DNA from 3 places in the Pseudarthrobacter sp. NPDC092419 genome. Region 3 is predicted to be linked to each of the others. Evidence: riboswitches for the same ligand, from Rfam matches in the RefSeq annotation. Region 3 holds a riboswitch; each other region holds the start of a gene.
The links. Region 3 has a riboswitch for S-adenosylmethionine ahead of ACIQC0_RS00785 (homoserine O-acetyltransferase). Riboswitches for the same ligand answer to the same signal wherever they lie in the genome.
Positions count from the first base shown of each region.

Region 1: linked by a shared signal. The riboswitch ahead of ACIQC0_RS15155 (aminotransferase class V-fold PLP-dependent enzyme) and the one ahead of ACIQC0_RS00785 (homoserine O-acetyltransferase) in region 3 are both predicted to bind S-adenosylmethionine.
Region 2: linked by a shared signal. The riboswitch ahead of ACIQC0_RS14205 (DUF1737 domain-containing protein) and the one ahead of ACIQC0_RS00785 (homoserine O-acetyltransferase) in region 3 are both predicted to bind S-adenosylmethionine.

Region 1 covers NZ_JBIVQF010000011.1:1,189-7,616, reverse strand. Annotated here, with positions in the region: gene aroA (3-phosphoshikimate 1-carboxyvinyltransferase) at 1-817, shown strand, start outside; gene rsgA (ribosome small subunit-dependent GTPase A) at 801-1,916, shown strand; gene hisN (histidinol-phosphatase) at 1,963-2,775, shown strand; SAM riboswitch class IV at 2,944-3,057, shown strand; gene ACIQC0_RS15155 (aminotransferase class V-fold PLP-dependent enzyme) at 3,093-4,502, shown strand; gene ACIQC0_RS15150 (class I SAM-dependent methyltransferase) at 4,589-5,347, shown strand; gene ACIQC0_RS15145 (metal-dependent transcriptional regulator) at 5,390-6,103, shown strand; gene ACIQC0_RS15140 (fluoride efflux transporter FluC) at 6,093-6,428, shown strand, end outside.
Region 2 covers NZ_JBIVQF010000009.1:107,422-113,849, forward strand. Annotated here, with positions in the region: gene ACIQC0_RS14195 (ABC transporter permease) at 1-1,119, opposite strand, end outside; gene ACIQC0_RS14200 (extracellular solute-binding protein) at 1,116-2,144, opposite strand; SAM riboswitch class IV at 2,381-2,496, shown strand; gene ACIQC0_RS14205 (DUF1737 domain-containing protein) at 2,510-2,782, shown strand; gene ACIQC0_RS14210 (rhodanese-like domain-containing protein) at 2,779-3,192, shown strand; gene ACIQC0_RS14215 (O-succinylhomoserine sulfhydrylase) at 3,189-4,397, shown strand; gene ACIQC0_RS14220 (EAL domain-containing protein) at 4,360-6,428, opposite strand, start outside.
Region 3 covers NZ_JBIVQF010000001.1:157,273-163,700, reverse strand. Annotated here, with positions in the region: gene hutI (imidazolonepropionase) at 1-553, shown strand, start outside; gene ACIQC0_RS00800 (DeoR/GlpR family DNA-binding transcription regulator) at 597-1,385, shown strand; gene ACIQC0_RS00795 (CPBP family intramembrane glutamic endopeptidase) at 1,387-2,166, shown strand; gene ACIQC0_RS00790 (VOC family protein) at 2,254-2,892, opposite strand; SAM riboswitch class IV at 3,066-3,181, shown strand; gene ACIQC0_RS00785 (homoserine O-acetyltransferase) at 3,195-4,310, shown strand; gene ACIQC0_RS00780 (MFS transporter) at 4,492-5,874, shown strand; gene ACIQC0_RS00775 (zinc-dependent alcohol dehydrogenase family protein) at 5,985-6,428, shown strand, end outside.

The DNA of each region.
Region 1 (6,428 bases), on a different contig from region 3:
GATCGACGCCAGCGCGTCCTCCCAGTTTGTTTCCGCCCTGCTGCTGGTGGGCGCCCGTTTCACCGAGGGACTGCATCTGGAACACGCCGGCGCCACGGTTCCGAGCCTGGACCACATCAACATGACCGTCGCCGTTCTCCGCGGCGCCGGAGTGCAGGTGGATGATTCCAAGCCCAACCACTGGGTGGTGCAACCCGGGCCCATCCGCGCCTTCGACCAGCGGATCGAGCAGGACCTTTCCAACGCGGGGCCGTTCCTGGCCGCGGCCCTGGCCACGGGCGGAACCGTGCGGATCCCGGACTGGCCCGAACAGACGCAACAGGTGGGCGACCTGTGGCGCAGCATCCTCGCTGAGCTGGGGGCGGACGTCACCCTCCGCGACGGCACGCTGACGGTCACCGGCGGTCCGGAGATCAAGGGCGGCGATTTTGCCGACACCAGCGAACTGGCCCCCACCGTGGCGGCGTTGTGCGCCCTTGCCTCCGGGCCATCCCGGCTGAGCGGTATCGCGCACCTGCGCGGCCACGAAACGGACCGGCTCGCCGCGCTCGTTACTGAAATCAACCGGCTGGGCGGCGACGCCGAGGAGACCAGCGACGGGCTGATGATCCGCCCCGCTCCGCTGCGCGCCGGCGTCGTGCACACTTATGCGGACCACCGGATGGCCACCGCGGGCGCCATCCTGGGCCTTGCCGTCCACGGAGTTGAGGTGGAGGATATCGCCACCACTGGCAAGACGATGCCGGACTTCCCCAGGCTCTGGTCCGAGATGCTCGCGCAAGGGGCGGAGGGTTCGGGCAGTGGCTCGGAGCACTGACTCCTGGGATGAGTCGGATGTCCGCATCCGGCCCAGCAAGAAAGGCTCCCGGCCGCGCACCAAGGACCGGCCCAGCCACGACGACGCTGTCACGGGGCGCATCATCACGGTGGACCGGGGTCGCTATACGGCCGTTGTGGACGAGGATTCCCCGTCCGAGCGCGTGGTCGTCGCGGCCCGGGCGCGTGAACTGCGGCGCTCCCCGGTGGTTGCCGGCGACTTCGTTTCGCTGGTGGGTGACGTTTCCGGCGAGCCCGATACGCTGGCGCGCCTGGTGAAGATCCAGGACCGCCGCACCCTGCTGCGCCGCAGCGCCGACGACACCGACCCTATTGAGCGCGCAGTGGTGGCCAACGCGGACCAGCTGGTCATCGTTGTCGCCGCGGCCAACCCGGAGCCGCGCACCGGGTTCATCGACCGCGCCCTGGTGGCAGCGTACGACGCCGGCATCGAGCCGATCCTGCTGGTTACCAAAGCGGACGTCAGGGATCCTGCGGAGCTCCTTTCGAACTACACGCACCTTGAGTTCCCCGTCATCATCAGCCGGACGGCCGACGACCGCGCCTCGGGAATCGACGCCCGCTCCGACGACGGCCTATCCGCCCGGCTGGACAGCGGCGCCGTCGCCCGGCTGCGGGCCCATCTGGACGGCAAGGTCACCGTGATGCTGGGCCATTCCGGCGTGGGCAAGTCCACCATGGTCAACGCCCTGACCGGGGCGGAACGCGCGACGGGCGGCGTCAATGCGGTCACGGGCCGCGGCCGCCACACCTCCTCGTCCGCGCTGGCCCTCCGGCTTGCAGAGGCTCCCCCTGGCAGCTGGATCATTGACACCCCCGGCATCCGCTCGTTCGGGCTCGCCCACGTGGACCCCGACCGGATCCTGCGTTCCTTTCCGGATCTCTCCCCCGGGATCGAGGACTGCGAGCGGGGCTGCAAGCACACCGCCGCCGCCGTGGACTGCGGGCTCGATGCGTGGGTCAACGACGGGCACGCAGGACCCACCGGGCCCGCCCGGCTGGCATCCCTGCGCCGTCTGCTCGGTGCGGATCCGCGCAACGAGGCGCAGGAAGCCAAGGAACTCGGAAGCGTCACCTGACACCCGATCTCCCAGCAGATCCGCGCGCAGACGGTAGTTTGGAACTATGATCCAACCCGCTTCGAGCTATAACGATGACCTGCGCCTGGCCCATGTCCTGGCCGACTCCGTGGATGACCAGACCATGAGCCGCTTCAAGGCCCTCGATCTCCATGTGGAGACCAAGCCGGACCTAACGCCGGTCACCGACGCGGACAAGGCCGCCGAGGAGGCCATCCGCGGCCAGCTCTCCCGTTCCCGGCCACGCGACGCCGTGCTCGGCGAGGAATTCGGCAGCACCGGCCATGGTTCGCGCCGGTGGATCATCGACCCCATCGACGGGACGAAGAACTTTGTCCGCGGCGTGCCGGTCTGGGCCACCCTCATCGCCCTCGTGGACGAGGGTGAACCGGTGGTTGGTGTGGTGAGCGCTCCCGCCCTGGGCAAGCGCTGGTGGGGTGCCAAGGGCATGGGTTCCTACACCGGCCGGTCCCTGGCGGCAGCAAGCCGGCTCCGGGTCTCCAACGTCTCCAATCTGGCGGACGCGTCGCTGTCCTACTCGAGCCTGGGCGGCTGGAAGGAGCGGGGCAACCTCGACGAGTTCCTGGGCCTGACCGAGGACGTCTGGCGCACCCGGGCCTTCGGGGACTTCTGGTCGTACTGCATGGTGGCGGAGGGTTCCGTGGACATTGCCTGCGAGCCGGAACTGAACCTTTATGACATGGCCGCGCTGGTGCCCATCGTGGTGGAAGCCGGTGGCCGCTTCACCTCACTGGAAGGCCAGGACGGGCCCTTCGGCGGGAATGCCCTGGCCACCAACTCCATCCTGCACACCGAAGTACTGCACCGGCTCAACCCCTACCTGGACGACCTCCTGTAGGCCGCCGGACTCTCCGGACCGAAGATTACGACGACGGGCGCCGCGAACGGAGTCGTCCGTCGTCGTAATCTTCGCCGAAACACGCCTTTGGCAGCTGGGCGTAACAAAGGCCTTAACATTTCGCTCCGCTTCAGCCTTGCCCGCTGGAATGTCCTACGCTCTTAATCAGGTCACGAGTGCCAGCGCTAAACCCCGGTTTGCTGGCCGGCAACCCTCCATTCGCGGTGGGGTGCCCCGGGTGACGACCAGGCCGGTCCGGAGCGGATGCGGCAAGCGCGGATTCCCTGTTTGTGGAGTCCTTTCCCAGTGAGGTCTCTGTGACAACTGCCACTGTCGCCCCCGCCGTTGCGGCCCCGCCTGCCGATTCCATTGCCGCCGCCGCAGCCCGTCCGCTGGCTGCCGTCACCGGCGCGGAAATCCAGGCGCCCCTGATCACCGGCGGTCACGTCCGCTATGCCAACCTGGACTATGGCGCCTCCGCCCCCGCGCTTTCGGTGGTGTCGGCCTACCTGAACGAAATCCTGCCGTATTACGCCAGCGTGCACCGCGGCGCCGGCTACGCGTCCCAGATCAGTACGTCCGTGTACGAAAACGCCCGGGACATCGTCCGCGACTTCGTGGGCGGACGGCCGGACGATTCCGTCATTTTCACCCGCAACACCACGGATTCGCTCAACCTGCTGGCCGGCTGCCTGCCCGTAGCCGACGGCCGCCCGGCCGGCGATGTCCTGTACCTGGATATCGAGCACCACGCCAACCTGCTGCCGTGGCAGGGCGTCCCGCACCGAAGCATCGTGGCAGCGGACACCATCGCCGACACCCTGGACGCAGTCCGCGCCGAGCTGGAGCAAGGTGGCGTTATCCTGCTGGCAGTCACCGGAGCGTCCAATGTCACCGGGGAAATCCTGCCGGTGCGCGCCCTTGCGGCACTCGCCCACCAGTATGGCGCCAGGATCGTGGTTGATGCCGCCCAGCTCGCACCGCACCGTCGGATTGACATCACAGCAGACGACGTCGACTACCTCGCCTTCTCGGGGCACAAGCTCTACGCGCCCTTCGGCGCTGGGGTGCTGGTAGGCCGTCCCGATTGGCTGGACGCGGGCGTCCCGCACCTTGCCGGCGGCGGCGCCGTCAAGGAAGCACGGCTCGACGGCGTCCGCTGGGCCACCGGACCGGCCCGCCATGAGGGTGGCTCGCCTAACGTCCTCGGAGCCGCCACCCTCGCGCGCGCCACCCAGGTCATCGCCGGGCTGGACCAGGAGCGCTGGCACGCCCATGAGTCAGCCGTCCGGTCTTTCCTGGTGGAGGGCCTCCAGCAGATCAGCGGCGTGACGGTGCACCAGATCTTCAAGGACACCAACCCGGAAACGGACACCATCGGCGTGGTGAACTTCTCGGTGGAGGGCTACGACGCCGGACTCGTGGCGGCCTACCTGTCCGCCGAGCACGGCGTGGGCCTGCGCGACGGCCGGTTCTGCGCCCACCCGCTGCTCAAGCGGCTGGGACTGCCGTCGGGGTCGCTGCGGGCCAGCTTCGGCGTGGGTTCCCGGCTGGAGGACGCGCAGCGCCTGCTGGCGGGAATCGAAGCACTCAAGACCACCGGGCTGGGCTGGGACTACGTGGTGGACGCCGGCCGCTGGGTGCCGGCGAACGACACCCGGACCTACCCGCACTGGGCGCCGAACACCCCCGGCACCGCCGGCGCGGCTCCCTGCACCGACAGCTGAGGGCACCGGCACCCAAGGCGCTGAGCCACCGGTCCATACTGTAAATTCGAAAGAACCCGCAAGGCATGGACTGAAGGAGGCCGCACGTGGTTCGGGGTGGCCCCAAGATGGATCACGGGCGGCGCCGGGAGCTGGGCAGCAGCTTCCGCTCCGGCGGCAGCCACTACCAGCGCGTGCGGCCCGGGTATCCGCAGGACTCCGCCGATTGGCTGGTCCCTCCCGGAGCAAGGGATGCGCTGGACGTAGGCGCAGGGACCGGAAAGTTCACCGCGCTGCTCCTGGACCGTGGCCTCAAGGTGACGGCCATCGATCCGTCCGCGGACATGCTGGCCCAACTGCAGCTCCACTGCCCTGCTGCCACGGCTGTGGCGGGGACTGCGGAGGCGACCGGCCTTCCTGAAGCGGCGTTCGACGTCGTCACTGTGGCCCAGGCATGGCACTGGTGCGATCCGCTCGCGGCAAGCACCGAACTGGCGCGCGTGCTGCGGCCCGGCGGCACCCTGGGACTCGTGTGGAACCAGTTGGACACGTCGGTGCCGTGGGTGCACCGCCTGTCCCGGATCATGCACGCCGGCGATGTCTACAAACCTGATTTCCGGCCGGTGGTTGGACCGGAATTCACAGGGCTCGAGGGGCATCTCACGCACTGGCAGGACACCGTAACCACCGAGGACCTGATGGAGCTGGCCAAATCACGCAGCTATTACCTTCGGGCAGGCGAGGCAACCCGCGCCAAGGTGCTGGCCAACCTGGACTGGTACCTGCATGACCATCTGGGCCACGCAACCGGGCTTGACCTGAAGCTGCCGTACCTGACGCTCTCATGGCGCGCAGCGAAGGCTTGAACCCACCATGCTGTGCCGCCCCGGACCCGGTAGGCTTGAGCTGTGAAGACCAGCGCGCCCTCCTCCTCCATCGAGGACTACGTTAAGGTCATCTACTCCTTCACGGAGTGGCAGGACAAGGCCATCACTTCCTCGCAGCTTGCGCAGCGTCTGGGTGTCGCAAATTCCTCGGTATCCGAGATGGTCCGCAAGCTCAAGGACCAGGGCCTGGTGGACCATAAGCCCTACAGCGCCATCACCCTGACTGATGCCGGGCTACGGCTCGCGCTGGCCATGGTGCGGCGGCACCGGCTGATCGAGACCTACCTCGTGCAGCAACTCGGCTACAGCTGGGACGAAGTCCACGACGAAGCTGAACTGCTGGAGCACGCAGTCTCCGACACATTCATCGAACGGGTCTCAGCGAAGCTGGGCCATCCCCTGCGGGACCCGCACGGTGACCCGATCCCCTCAGCCGACGGTCAGGTCTTGGTGCCGCGGGCCCACCTCATGGGCGAACTCGATGAGGGGCACACCGGCAGGATCACCAGGATCAGCGACGACAACCCGGACCTCCTTCGGTATCTGTCCGCGGAACATATCGACCTCGACGACGAAGTTGAAGTGGTGGGCCGTCGCCCGTTCGGCGGCGCCCTGGTGGTGCGCATCCGCAATGCAGGCCGGAGCAGGGACTACGACTTCGCCGAGGAGATCACCTCAGCACTCTGGGTCCACACGGACCACCCGCACCCCGGCTGCCTCCTGGGTGACGGCTGACGTGTGGCGCGCCTGGCTGGCCGTGGCTGCCGGCGGCTTCATCGGCACGGAACTCCGGTACGGCCTGGGACTGGCTTTTCCTGAAGGGCCGGGCGCCATTCCGTGGACGACACTCCTTATTAACGTTGCAGGAAGCTTTGTCCTCGCCTCGCTGACCACCATCTGGATTGCCCGGCCGCAGACCGCCTTCTGGCTGCGCGCAGGCTTGGGTCCCGGGCTGCTGGGCTCCTTCACCACGTTTTCCGCCGTCATGTTCTCCACCGACCAGCTGCTGCGGGCCGGTGAACACCGGGCGTGGCTGCTGTACCTGGCGCTGTCGCTGGCG
Region 2 (6,428 bases), on a different contig from region 3:
GCCCAGGCGCACGCTGTGTCCGATGGCCAAGGCAAGGGCCGCACACGCCAGGGCCGCAATCGCCGCCACCACCATGCTGTTCAGCAGGTAGCCCTGGAAACGCGGGTCAAGCATCGGTCCTGCGGCGGACGACACGGCCTCGCCAACCGCCCAGGCGGCCAGCCGGGCAAGGGGAAGCAGGAAGCCCGCGGAGAGGACAGCCACGCCCGCGAGCATTGCGGCCCACCCGGCCCAGCCGGACAGTTTCCGTGGCTGGAGCCCTTCTCCCCTGCCGGCTTTCTGGTGGAACCGGGACCGGCCGCGGAACAGGCGCTCAGCGGCGAGCACCGCCACGGCGAAGAGGAGGACCAGGACGGAGAGCTGGGTGGCGGCATGGAAATCGAAGCTTCCCTTCCACACCAGGTACACGCCCACCGAGACCGTCTGGACGTTGAAGTACTGGACGGTGGCGAAGTCCGTGAGGGTTTCCATCATCACCAGCGCCAGGGCAGCGGCAAGGGACGGCCGGGCGAGCGGCGCCAGGACGCGCCAGAGGGTCCGGCCACGGCTGGCGCCCAGGGTGCGGGCAGCATCGTAGGTGGCGGCACCCTGCTCGCTGAACGCCGTGCGGGCCAGGAGGTAGACGTAGGGGTAGAGCGTCAGCGACATCACCAGGATCGCGCCCGGCAGGGACCGCACCTCAGGAAGCCAGGCGCCGGGGCCGAAGACTGACCGCAGCAAGGCCTGTACCGGACCGCCGACGTCGAAGGTGGAAAGGAACACGAAGCCCAGGATGTAGGCGGGCATCGCAAGCGGAAGCACCAGGGCCCAGGAAAGGACGTTGCGGAGCGGAAAGGTGTAGGCGGTGACCAGCCAGGCGAGTCCGCCCCCCACCAGCAGCGTTCCGGCACCGACGCCGACCATCAGCAGCACGGTGGTGAGCACCATTGCGCCGAGGTCGCGCGGCACGGTCCCGCTGCCCAGCGTGCCGATACCGTCCACGAGGACGGCTACAACGGGCGTTGCCACCAGGGCGGCCACCAGCAGGACGAGCGCGGACCAGAGCGGCCGCCCGTTTCCGGCGAGCATCCGCCGCCTGGCCGGCGCGGCAGATGCGGTCAGGACAGCCGGTCGGCTCACTTATATCCCGCTTCGGCGAGCAGCTCGGTGGCCTCGGCATTCAGGTCGCCGTAAGCCTCGGCGTTCAGGGGCATGCGCTTGAAGTCGCCGAAGCCTGCGATCAGCGGCTCGGGCTTGGTGGACGGGTTCACGGGGAACTCGTGGTTCGCGTCCACGAAGGCATTCTGCCCCTTGGTTGCCAGCCATTCAATGAGCTGCTGGGCCTTTTCAGGATTGTCCGAGTTCCCCACCACGCCCGCACCGGAGATGTTCACGTGAGTTCCCGCACCCGCCTGGCTGGCCCAGAACAGGTCAACGCCGAAGTTGGGGTCTGATTCCAGCTTGCGGGCCAGGTAGTAGTGGTTGTTAATGCCAACGTCGCACGCGCCGGCGTCGATCGCCTCGAGCAGCAGGACGTCGTTGCTCATGATGTCCACGTCGTTCGCCACCCAGCCCTTGACGATCTCAAGGGCTTTTTCCTTGCCGTGGAGGTCGATCAGGCCGGCAACCAGTGACTGGGTGTAGGAAGAGGTGGCGTCGCGCATGCACAGGCGACCCTTCCACTTAGCGTCGGCCAGGCCGGCGTAGGTGTCTTTGGTATCGAATTCGGCCGGATCCACCTTCTCCGGGTTGTAGGTGATGGTGCGGGCGCGCATCGCGAGGCCGAACCACTTTCCGTCGGGGTCCCGCAGGTCGGCCGGTACGGCCTGTTCAAGGGCGGGCGACTTAACGCTGGCAAGCACGTCCTGCCGCCCGGCGTTCCACAAGTTGCCCGCGTCAACGGTCATGAAGATATCCGCGGGGGTGTCTTTTCCTTCGGCCTTGACCCGCTCCAGCAGCTCCGCGTCATCGCCGGTGATGAACTCGACGGAAATGCCGGTCTCCTTGGTGAACTCGCCGAACGCGCCCTCAAGGTCGTAATGGCGGGCCGAATAGATCTGCAGGTCCGCCGGCTCCTTGCCGATGCCCAGCACGCCGCAGCCGCTCAAGGCCAAAGCGGACACCGTCAACGCGGCGCAGGCAGCAAGAAGCTTGGGTCGATGCATGAGGAGGCACTCCTGAAAGAAACGGCCGAAGCCGCACGAAACGAACACAAAAGGAAGGTTAGCGTTACCTTACCAGAGGCCATGCAGGCTGCAGTATATGGGATGCGTCACGTCTGCTCCGCCGCCACGCCGCAGACGCGGGATCCCTGTCTTCCTTGCCGGCGCGCACATTTCAGTTACGGAACATGACGACGACGGCGGTGCCGGGGTGCGCCCCGGATGTTACGTTTTGGGGGAGTAATGAGAACCGGCGCCAAGCCCTGACTGGCCGGTCGGCAACCCTCCCTTTCGCGGCGGGGTGCCTCAGGTGAATACTCGGCATATCGACCCATTCGAGCTGCAAGCGTGAGAGAAGGAGTTCTGTCGTGTCTGACGCATCCGCCCCTGAAGAAAAACTGTCCTACCGCCTGATTACGGGCCCCGATGACCGCGCCTTCTGTGAGCGTATTTCGACCGCCCTCTCCGAGGGCTACGTCCTGCACGGCAGCCCGGCGGCCACGTTCAACGGCACGGGAGTCATCGTGGCGCAGGCCCTGATCCTGCCGTCCGCCATCGCCTCCGCAGACGCCGCCGTGGCCACCGCCGTCGAAGACCTGGAATCTCCGGACCTCGAGTTCGACGGCGAGGGACACGCGTGAGCTACGCAGGCGACCTCACGCCGCACGAGGCCTGGGCCAAACTGGAGCAGGGCGCCATCTTGGTGGATGTACGCACCGAAGGCGAATGGGCGCACATCGGCATCCCGGACACGAACGCCACGGACAACGACCCGCTGTTCATCCAGTGGACCTTTCCCGGCGGGATTCCCAACCCTGACTTCATCAATGACCTGCGGAGCCAGGCGCCGGAGGACCCCCACGCCGAGTTGCTCTTCCTGTGCCGCTCCGGCCAGCGTTCCATCTCGGCCGCCATCGCTGCCACGCAGGCCGGTTTCACGTCGTACAACATCCTTGAAGGGTTCGAGGGCGTCCCTGACCGGCACGGTGAGCGGACGGTCAACGGCTGGAAGAACAGCGGCCTGCCCACCAACCTGGGGATCTCCGAGTGACGTTCAACCCGGATGCCGCCACCTGGAGCGCTGACACCCAGGCTGTCCGCGGCGGCCTGGACCGCACCAACTTCCAGGAAACGTCCGAGGCCGTCTTCCTGAACTCCGGCTTCGTCTACGAATCCGCCGCCGCCGCCGAGCGCGCATTCACCGGCGAAGACGAGCGGTTCGTGTACTCCCGCTACGGCAACCCGTCTGTGGCCACCTTCCAGGAACGGCTGCGCCTCCTCGAGGGAACCGAGGCGTGCTTTGCGACGGCGTCCGGCATGTCCGCGGTATTCACCGCCCTGGGTGCCCTGCTGGCTGCCGGTGACCGCGTGGTTGCCGCCCGTTCCCTGTTCGGGTCCTGCTTCGTGATTCTCAACGAAATCCTGCCCCGGTGGGGTGTGGAGACGGTGTTCGTGGACGGCCCGGACCTGGACCAGTGGCGCGAGGCCCTGTCGCAGCCCACTACTGCCGTCTTCTTTGAATCCCCGTCCAACCCGATGCAGGAAATCGTGGACATTGCTGCGGTCAGCGACCTGGCGCATGCCGCCGGGGCCGCGGTCGTCGTCGACAATGTCTTTGCCACGCCCCTGCTGCAGCGCTGCGGCGGCCTGGGCGCCGACGTCATCGTCTACTCGGGCACCAAGCACATCGACGGGCAGGGCCGGGTGCTGGGCGGAGCGATCCTGGGCACCAAGGAGTTCATCGAGGGGCCCGTGAAGCAGCTGATGCGGCACACCGGCCCCGCACTGTCGGCGTTCAACGCCTGGGTGCTGACCAAGGGCCTGGAGACCATGGCACTAAGGGTGAACCACTCTTCCTCCACAGCACTGCGGCTGGCAAAGTGGCTGGAGGAACAGCCTGCAGTCCAGTGGGTCAAGTACCCGCTGCTGAAATCACATCCCCAGTACGAATTGGCGGCCAGGCAGATGCGGGCCGGAGGGACAGTGCTGACGTTCGAACTGGCAGCGGGCGCCGGCCGGACGGGCAAGGACGCGGCGTTCGCCCTGCTGGACGGGCTGCGCATCATTGACATTTCCAACAACCTGGGCGACGCAAAGTCGCTCATCACGCACCCTGCCACCACCACGCACCGCGCGATGGGTCCGGAGGGACGCGCGGCCATCGGGCTGACTGACGGAGTGGTCCGGTTGTCCGTGGGCCTTGAGGACGTGAGCGACCTTATCGGCGATCTTGAACAGGCGCTGAAGCAAATCTAAGGCAGTCACGGCCCTGTGCACGCTCCGCGGCTACCCAGGCGTACTGCGTACGCAGCCACTCCTCGATTGCGGCGCCGGGAAGGGGCCGGCACCAGTGGTAGCCCTGGCCCAGCCGAGCGTTCAGTCCTGCTACCTCGGCCGCCTGGCCGTCAGTTTCAACACCCTCGGCTACCACTACCAGGTCCAGCGCGGCAGCCATGGAAATGATGGCGGCGACGAGGGCGCGTGCGCGTGCAGCGCCTTCCCGTCCCAGCGGCCTGATGAAAGACCGGTCGATTTTGATGACGTTGGCCGGAATGCGGCTGAGGTAGCTGAGGGCGGAATATCCCGTTCCGAAGTCATCCACAGCTATTCCCACCCCCAGTTTCCGCAGCCGCTCCAGGACCTGGACGGAGCCATCCAGGTCACCGACCAGTTCGGACTCGGTAATTTCAAGCACGACGGCGTCCGGCTGGATTCCTACTGCGGCTATTGCCTTCTGGACTTCGTCGAAGATCGAGGGGTCCTGCAATTGTCTGGCGGAGATATTCACCCCGATGGCGAGACCCTCCGCCCCGGGGAGCGACTGACGCCAGATTCGGGCCTGCTGCAGAGCCTCCTGCAGCACCCAGGCGCCGATTCGGAGAATCAGCCCGGACTTCTCCGCGATGGGGATAAACTCCCCGGCAGTCACCATCCCAACGCCTGGCCGGTTCCAGCGGACCAGGGCTTCAAGGCCGATCGGCCTGAAGTCCTCCAGGTCAAGGACCGGCTGGTAGTACAGTTCCAGTTCGTTCCGTTCTATGGCACGGGAAAGCTGGGACTCAATGTTGATGACCTCAAGGGCCTGGTGCTGCATCTTCTCGTCAAACAGGAACGCCGCCCCTTTCCCGTCAGCCTTGGAGTGGTACATGGCAGCGTCGGAGCGGTGGAGGAGGGAGTCTGCTGTGTCGCCCGGCTCCGAGAGGACGATTCCGATGCTCACTGAGACAAACAACTCGTTACCTTGGATGGTAAAGGGCTCCTGGACAGCCGAGGCTATCCTGTCCGCTATTTTCCGGGCGTTCTCCTCATCCGTGTCGCTGCAGACGACCACAAACTCGTCCCCGGCGAAGCGCGAGGCAACATCCTGGGTCCGGATGACTGCGGTGAGCCGGGCGCCGAACTGGGCGAGCAGGCTGTCCCCTGCTGCATGCCCCATTCCGTCATTGATGAGCTTGAACCGGTCCAGATCCAGGAAGAAGACCGCCACGGCACTGCCCGAGCTGTGTGCTTTGGCCAAGGCGTCATCAAGCTGCGCAAGCAGCCGGCTCCGGTTCGCCAGGCCGGTCAACGGATCAATGAAGGCCAACCGTTCGAGCTCCGCCTCGCTGCGTTTCTGTGCACTGATATCCATCATCGACCCGACAAAGCGGATGGCCTGGCCGGACTGGTTCCGGACCACATGCCCTCTGGCAAAGACATCCATGTAACTGCCGTCCTGGCGGCGGAACCGGTACTCCCTGCTCCACATCTCATCCTTGGAGCCAAATAGCCTGGCCACGGAGTCAAGGAGGGAATGCTTGTCGTCCGGGTGGAGTCTCGACTCCCACCATTCGCCAGCTTGCACGAAGGTCTGTCCGACAATTCCGAACATCGACCGGACCGCGCCATGCCACACGGTCCTGCCGGTTTCCAGGTCACTGTCCCATAGGACCTCCTGGGTAGCCCGCATGGCCAGGCGGTACCGCTCTTCGCTGCGCCTCAACGCTTCCTGGGCGCGGCTGCGTTCGGTGACATCGCGGGTGATGCCCCGAAAACCGGCCGGCTCTCCATCCGCGTCCTGGATCAACGAGGCAGACGTGGACACCACGCGCCGTTCACCATCCTTGCGTATCAGCGTCCATTCAAAGCCAGGGTCCGGAGCTCCGCCGGCGCGTATCCTGCTGAAATGCCGCGCTATCCTGTCGCCCTCGGCAGGCGCGCAAAAATCCTTGGTAGTCAGCGTCAGGACCTCGTCGCGGGAACCGCCAAAGAGTCCGCAAAGTGCATCGTTGGCAAAAACCATGTTGC
Region 3 (6,428 bases):
CAACCAACTGGGCGAAGGCCCGGGCGTCCAGCTGGCTGTCGAGCTCGACGCGGCCAGCGTGGACCATGTGAACTACCTCTCCGAACAGGACGTTGCAGCGCTCGCCGGCACCTGGACCGGCTGGGATCCCGCCACAGGATCGGGCCGGCGCGGCACCGTGGCCACGTGCCTTCCGGCCTGCGACCTCTCCACCCGCCAGCCATTGGCTCCCGCCCGCGCCCTGCTGGACGCCGGCGTCCAGGTGGCGCTGGCTTCCAATTGCAATCCCGGCACCTCCTACACCAGCTCCATGTCCTTCTGCGTCACCACCGCGGTGCTGCAAATGCGGCTCAGCGTGCATGAAGCCGTCCGCGCCGCAACCTACGGAGGCGCCCTGGCCCTCCACCGGGACACCGGCAAGGATGCCGACGGCGAACGCGCGGTGGGATCCATCGCCGTCGGACACCGCGCGGACCTCCACCTGCTGAACGCCCCCTCCGCCACGCATCTCGCCTACCGTCCGGGCATGCCGCTGACGTACGCTGTGTGGCGGGCCGGCGTGCGGGTGGGGTAGCAGCCGGCACCGCCCCAGACTGCAACCCCCGGAGGCTTCCAGCATGACCCGTACCGACCGACTCACGGCGATCCTGGACCTGCTGGCCCGGACCGGCCAGGTGGAAGTCGAGGAAATCGTTACCACCTTGAACGTCTCGCCCGCTACTGCCCGGCGGGACCTGGACAGCCTGGCCAAGCGACGGCTGCTGACGCGCACCCGGGGCGGGGCCACCACCGGTGCCCTGGCCTACGACCTGCCCGGCCGGTACAACCGGGACGACCACGCGGAGGCCAAACAGCAGATTGCCCAGGCCGCGTCCGCGCTCATCAGCCCCGGCGCCGTCATCGGCCTGTGCGGCGGCACCACCAGCACGGCGCTGGCCCAGATCCTGGCCACCCGCGAGGACCTCAATGCACCCTCAAACCAGCCCACCCTTACTGTGGTCACCAATGCCATCAACATCGCCGGGCAGCTGGCCGTCCGGCCCAACATCAAGGTCATGGTGACGGGTGGAATCCTCAACCCCCGGTCCTATGAACTGGTGGGCCCCTACACGGACATCATCATGCAGAAGGTAGTGCTGGATATCGCGTTTATCGGCGTCAACGGAATCGATCCCGAGGTGGGGCCCACCAACACCGGCGAAGGGGAAGCTTCCGTGAATGCCCTCCTGGCCAGCCGGGCCCGGGTGTCCTACGTCCTGGCCGATTCGTCAAAGGTGGGCGTCCGCGCCTTCGCCACCATGCACGGCTATAACTTCACCCGGCTGATCACCGACTCGGGGATTTCCGCACGGGACAAGGCCGCCTTTGAAGCCCGGGGCACCGAAGTGATCGTGGCGCCTGCCTGACATGCTGGTCTCATCACACCGACGACTCACCTTCGAAGTCCTCATTGTCCTGGGCCTGTCCCTGGGTCAGTCCGCCGTGTACTCCGTGGTCCAGCTCCTGGACAAGATGTCCCGGGCGCCGCTGGCGCAGGGCACGTCCACGCTCAACCGCCAGCAGAGCAGCCGCGAGTACTTCGACCTGACCTACCAGCTGCTGGACATCGTCTTTGCCCTGGTCCCGGTGCTGCTGGTGATCTACTTCCTCACGGACCAGCGGCGGACCGCCTCCGAAGGGCTTCCTTCCAGCGGATCTGCGTTCCGGAAGCTGGGCCTGGACCTGTCCCGCCCAGGCCGTGACATCCTGCACGGCCTGGGGCTGGCTGCGCTGATCGGGGTGCCGTCGCTGGGGCTCTACGCAGCGGGCCGGGCACTCGGCATCACCACGGCCATCATCCCCAGCGCACTGGACGCTTACTGGTGGACGGTCCCGGTCCTCGTTCTTTCGGCGGTGCGCCACGGGCTGGTGGAGGAGGTGATCGTGGTGGGCTACCTGCTGGACCGGTTCGGCAAGTTCGGCTGGAGCGTCCCGGCCGCCATTGGCGCCAGCGCCCTGCTGCGCGGCACCTACCATCTGTACCAGGGGTTCGGACCCTTCATCGGAAACGTGGTGATGGGCATCGTCTTCGCCTGGCTGTACACCCGGACACGGAGGGTCATGCCTTTGGTGATCGCCCACGCCCTGCTCGATACGGTCGCGTTCGTCGGCTTCAGCCTCTTCGGCCGTGCGGTGGGCCTGGGCTGACCGGAGGGGCCTGGTTAAAAGGATTCGGCCGCCATCGGTGGGTGACGCCATTGTCACCCGCTGATGGCGGCCGAAGCTGTGGTGCGGTCAGATCGTGACGGCGCCGGTGGCAGTCTCGAACGTCACTGACAGGATGCCCGGGGTGCCGTGCGGCGCCACCCAGTCCACGGCAACGTCTTCCAGCGGGCGCTCTACCGGCTCGCCGAGCCATTCGGTGACGCGCTCGGGGGAGCCGGCGATGGTCAGCGACCGCATCTTGAGGCTGCTGTTGTAGGCATTCGAGGGGTGCAGCGACGGGTCGCCCTCCCACTTGAGCATGTAGGGCACCTGCGGGTCAGCGATCAGGCCAAGGATGCCGATCTGCTTCCAGACCAGCTCGCGGCCATCCGGGAACTTGCGGTTGCCGTTGACCGCCGAGCGGCCCAGACGCTCCTCGAACGGTGCCAGGTCGTCCACCTCGACGCACCAGCCCATCCAGCCGCCGCCAGCCGCCGAACGGGCACGCACAGCCTGGCCGAACGGTGCCTTGTCCGAAGCCGGGTGGTCCAGGACCTCCACGACCTCCAAGTATTTGTGTCCCGCCAGCGGGATGATCATGTTGCGCGTTCCAAAACGGGGATGTACCCCGCCCTTGACTGCCTCGACGCCCAGGGCGGAGGAAATCCGTTCAGTGGTGGCCGCCAGGCCATCGTGTTCACAGGCGTAAGAGACGTGATCCATGCGCATGGCAACATCTTGGCACTTTGTGATCAGGCTCTCAGCTTAGGTTTGCCTTACTTGGAAATGGGGGCGGAACCCTTGGCGCAAAGCGCCGCGGGTCGGATGCCGGTGTATCGGCGGATGTCATAACGGGTCACACGCGTGGCGCCGCTGGGGGGATCTTTCATACACTCGAGGGAGGTCATGAGTGCCAGCAACAGCCCCGGCTTGCTGGCCGGCAACCCTCCTACCGCGGCGGGGTGCCCCGGGTGAGGACCTGGCCCGCCGGCCCTCCGGCGGCGGGCAAGCGCGTAGAAGAGGTTTTGCACATGACAGTCACCGTTCCCCGCACCGCGGGGCCCCGGCACGGCGTGGTCCGGTATGCAGGCATTGGCGGGCTGGAACTGGAAGCCGGCGGCTTCCTGCCGGACGTCATCCTTGCCTATGAAACATGGGGCACGCTCAATGCCGACGGCTCCAATGCCGTCCTCATTGAACATGCACTGACCGGCAGCACCCACGTGACCCGAGGCGACACGGACGAGGACGGCTGGTGGGAAGAGTTGGCCGGCCCGGGCGCGCCCGTCGACACCGACAAATTCTTCGTGGTGGCGATCAACATCCTGGGCGGATGCTACGGGTCCACCGGGCCGTCGTCGCCCGCTCCCGACGGCAAGCCATGGGGCTCCCGCTTCCCGCTGGTGACCCTGCGCGATAGCACCGTGGCGGAAGCGCGGCTGGCCGACCAACTGGGCATCCGGTCCTGGTTCGCCGTGCTGGGCGGGTCCATGGGCGGTGCGCGGGCTTTGGAATGGGCCGTCACTTACCCTGAGCGTGTGCAGCGTTGCGCGGTCATCGCCGTCGGGGCCGCTAGTACGGCCGAGCAGATCGCCTTTGCCCAGGCCCAGACGCTCGCCATCCGTCAGGACGCGAACTATAACGACGGCGACTACTACGGCGGTGCGTCCCCCGAGGACGGCCTGGCCCTGGCCCGCCGGATCGCCCACATTACCTACCGCTCAGCCCGGGAGTTTGACGGCCGCTTCGGCCGCAGTCCGCAGTCCGGCGAAGCACCGCTGCAGGCCGAAACGCTTTCCGGCCGCGGCCGTTACCAAGTGGAAAGCTACCTGGACCACCAGGGCAGCAAGCTGGTCCGGCGCTTCGACGCCAACAGCTATATCGCCCTCACTGAGGCGCTGATGAGCCACGACGTCACCCGCGGCAGGGGGTCCCTGGCCGAAAGCCTGAGCCGGGCCACCGCGAAATTCTTCGTGGCCGCGGTGGATACCGACCGGCTGTACTTCCCGGAGCAGTCGCACGAGCTCGCCGCCGCACTGCCGGGCGAGGTGGATGTCCACATCATCTCTGCGCCCATCGGCCACGACGGATTCCTGACCGAAATCGGCCAGCTGGGCGCCCAGCTGCGCGACCATCTCGAAGATTAACTCCGGGCTTCCGCGCGCTCCCTGTGCATTTATGCAGAGGCCTTCTGCACTATTTGCCGTTGAGCTTGCAGCCATAAGCAGACCATACTCGTGTGAATCGGCGGTATGTTGTGTACCTCACATCGCATCGCCACATCCTGGTCGCATCTGGTGTCGACGTAGACGCCGAAGGAGTTCATTAATGAGTACGGAAAAGTCCGCCGCAGGGCGGGTCGGGGAGCCCGACGTCAAGTCCACGGGCCTGAAGAAGGTCGTCACGGCTTCCATGGCCGGCACGGTCGTTGAATGGTACGAGTTCTTCCTCTATGCCTCAGCCGCCACGCTCGTATTCGGCAAGACGTTCTTCCCCAACTCGGGTACGGAGCTGGACGGCATCATCGCCGCCTTCGTGACGTACGCCGTCGGGTTCGTTGCCCGCCCCATCGGCGGCATTGTCTTTGGCCACTTTGGCGACAAGTTCGGCCGCAAGCAGCTGCTGCAGCTCAGCATCATCATGGTTGGCGTTGCCACCTTCCTCATGGGCTGCCTTCCCACGTTCGCCCAGATCGGCTACTGGGCGCCCGCCCTCCTGGTGTTCCTGCGGTTCGTCCAGGGCTTTGCGGTCGGCGGCGAGTGGGGCGGTGCCGTCCTGCTGGTGGCCGAGCACAGCCCCAACAAGTCGCGCGGGTTCTGGTCGAGCTGGCCGCAGTCTGCGGTGCCGATGGGCAACCTGCTGGCTACCGGCGTCCTCTTCACCCTGTCCTCCACGCTGTCCCAGGAAGCATTCCTCGGCTGGGGCTGGCGTGTTGCGTTCTGGCTCTCCGCCGTGATCGTCATCATCGGCTACTACATCCGGACCAAGGTCCAGGACGCCCCGATCTTCATCGAGGCCCGCAAGGAAGTCGCCGTTGAGAACAAGGGCTACGGCGTGGCTGAGGTCTTCCGCCGCTACCCGCGCGGTGTCTTCACGGCCATGGGCCTGCGCTTCGCCGAGAACATCCTCTACTACCTCGTGGTGACGTTCTCCATCACCTACCTGAAAGTGGTCGTGGAGACGGACACCTCCCGCATCCTGCTCCTGCTGCTGGTGGCCCACTTCATCCACTTCTGCACCGTGCCGCTGGTGGGCAAGATGTCCGATGCCTTCGGCCGCCGCCCGGTCTACATGGCCGGTGCGATCCTCGGCGGTACCTGGGGCTTCTTCGCCTTCCCCATGATGGACACTGCCAACGACATGATCATTCTGGCCGCCATCACCATCGGCCTGATCTTCCACGCACTGATGTACGCGGGCCAGCCCTCCATCATGGCCGAAATGTTCCCCACCCGGATGCGCTACTCCGGCGTATCCCTGGGCTACCAGGTGACCTCGATCGTTGCCGGCTCGCTGGCCCCGATCATCGCCACGGCACTGCTGAGCAACTTCGGCTCGTCCACTCCGGTGGCGCTGTACCTGCTCGGAGCATGCGTCGTCACGGCAGTCTCGGTCTTCTTCCTCAAGGAAACCCGGGGTATTTCGCTGCACGACGTTGACGCCGCGGACGCCAAGGGCACCGCGGATCTGCTCGCCGCGTCCAAGAAATAACCCACGCGGGCGACACCAGTCAGGGCAGTTGCCCGGACCCGGCTTCCGGGTCCGGGCAACTGCATGCCATGAACCTCCACTCCACGAATCAGCCACAGCAAGGAGCCGCCATGCGAGCCGCTGTCCTCTACAACACCGTTCCCGCCGGCACCAGTTACACCGAGGCGCACCCGCTGGTGGTGGAGGAACTTGACCGCCCCGAACCGCGTGCCGGGGAACTGGGCGTCGCGATCACCTACTCCAGCCTGTGCCACTCGGACCTCTCAGTGGTCGACGGGTCCAGGGTGCGTCCGCTGCCCATGGCGCTGGGGCACGAGGCTGTGGGGCGCGTGCAGGCCGTGGGGCCCGGCGTTGAAGGCGTCTCCGTGGGCGACCACGTGGTCCTGGTCTTCGTCCCCAGCTGCGGCGACTGCCGCGCCTGCCGGGCCGGCCGGCCGGCACTCTGCCACCGCGCCGCTGAAGTCAACGGCTCAGGGGACCTGCTGCATGGCGAGGCCCTGCTCCGGACCCCTGCCGGGGAACGCATCAACCACCACCTTGGCGTTTCGGCATTC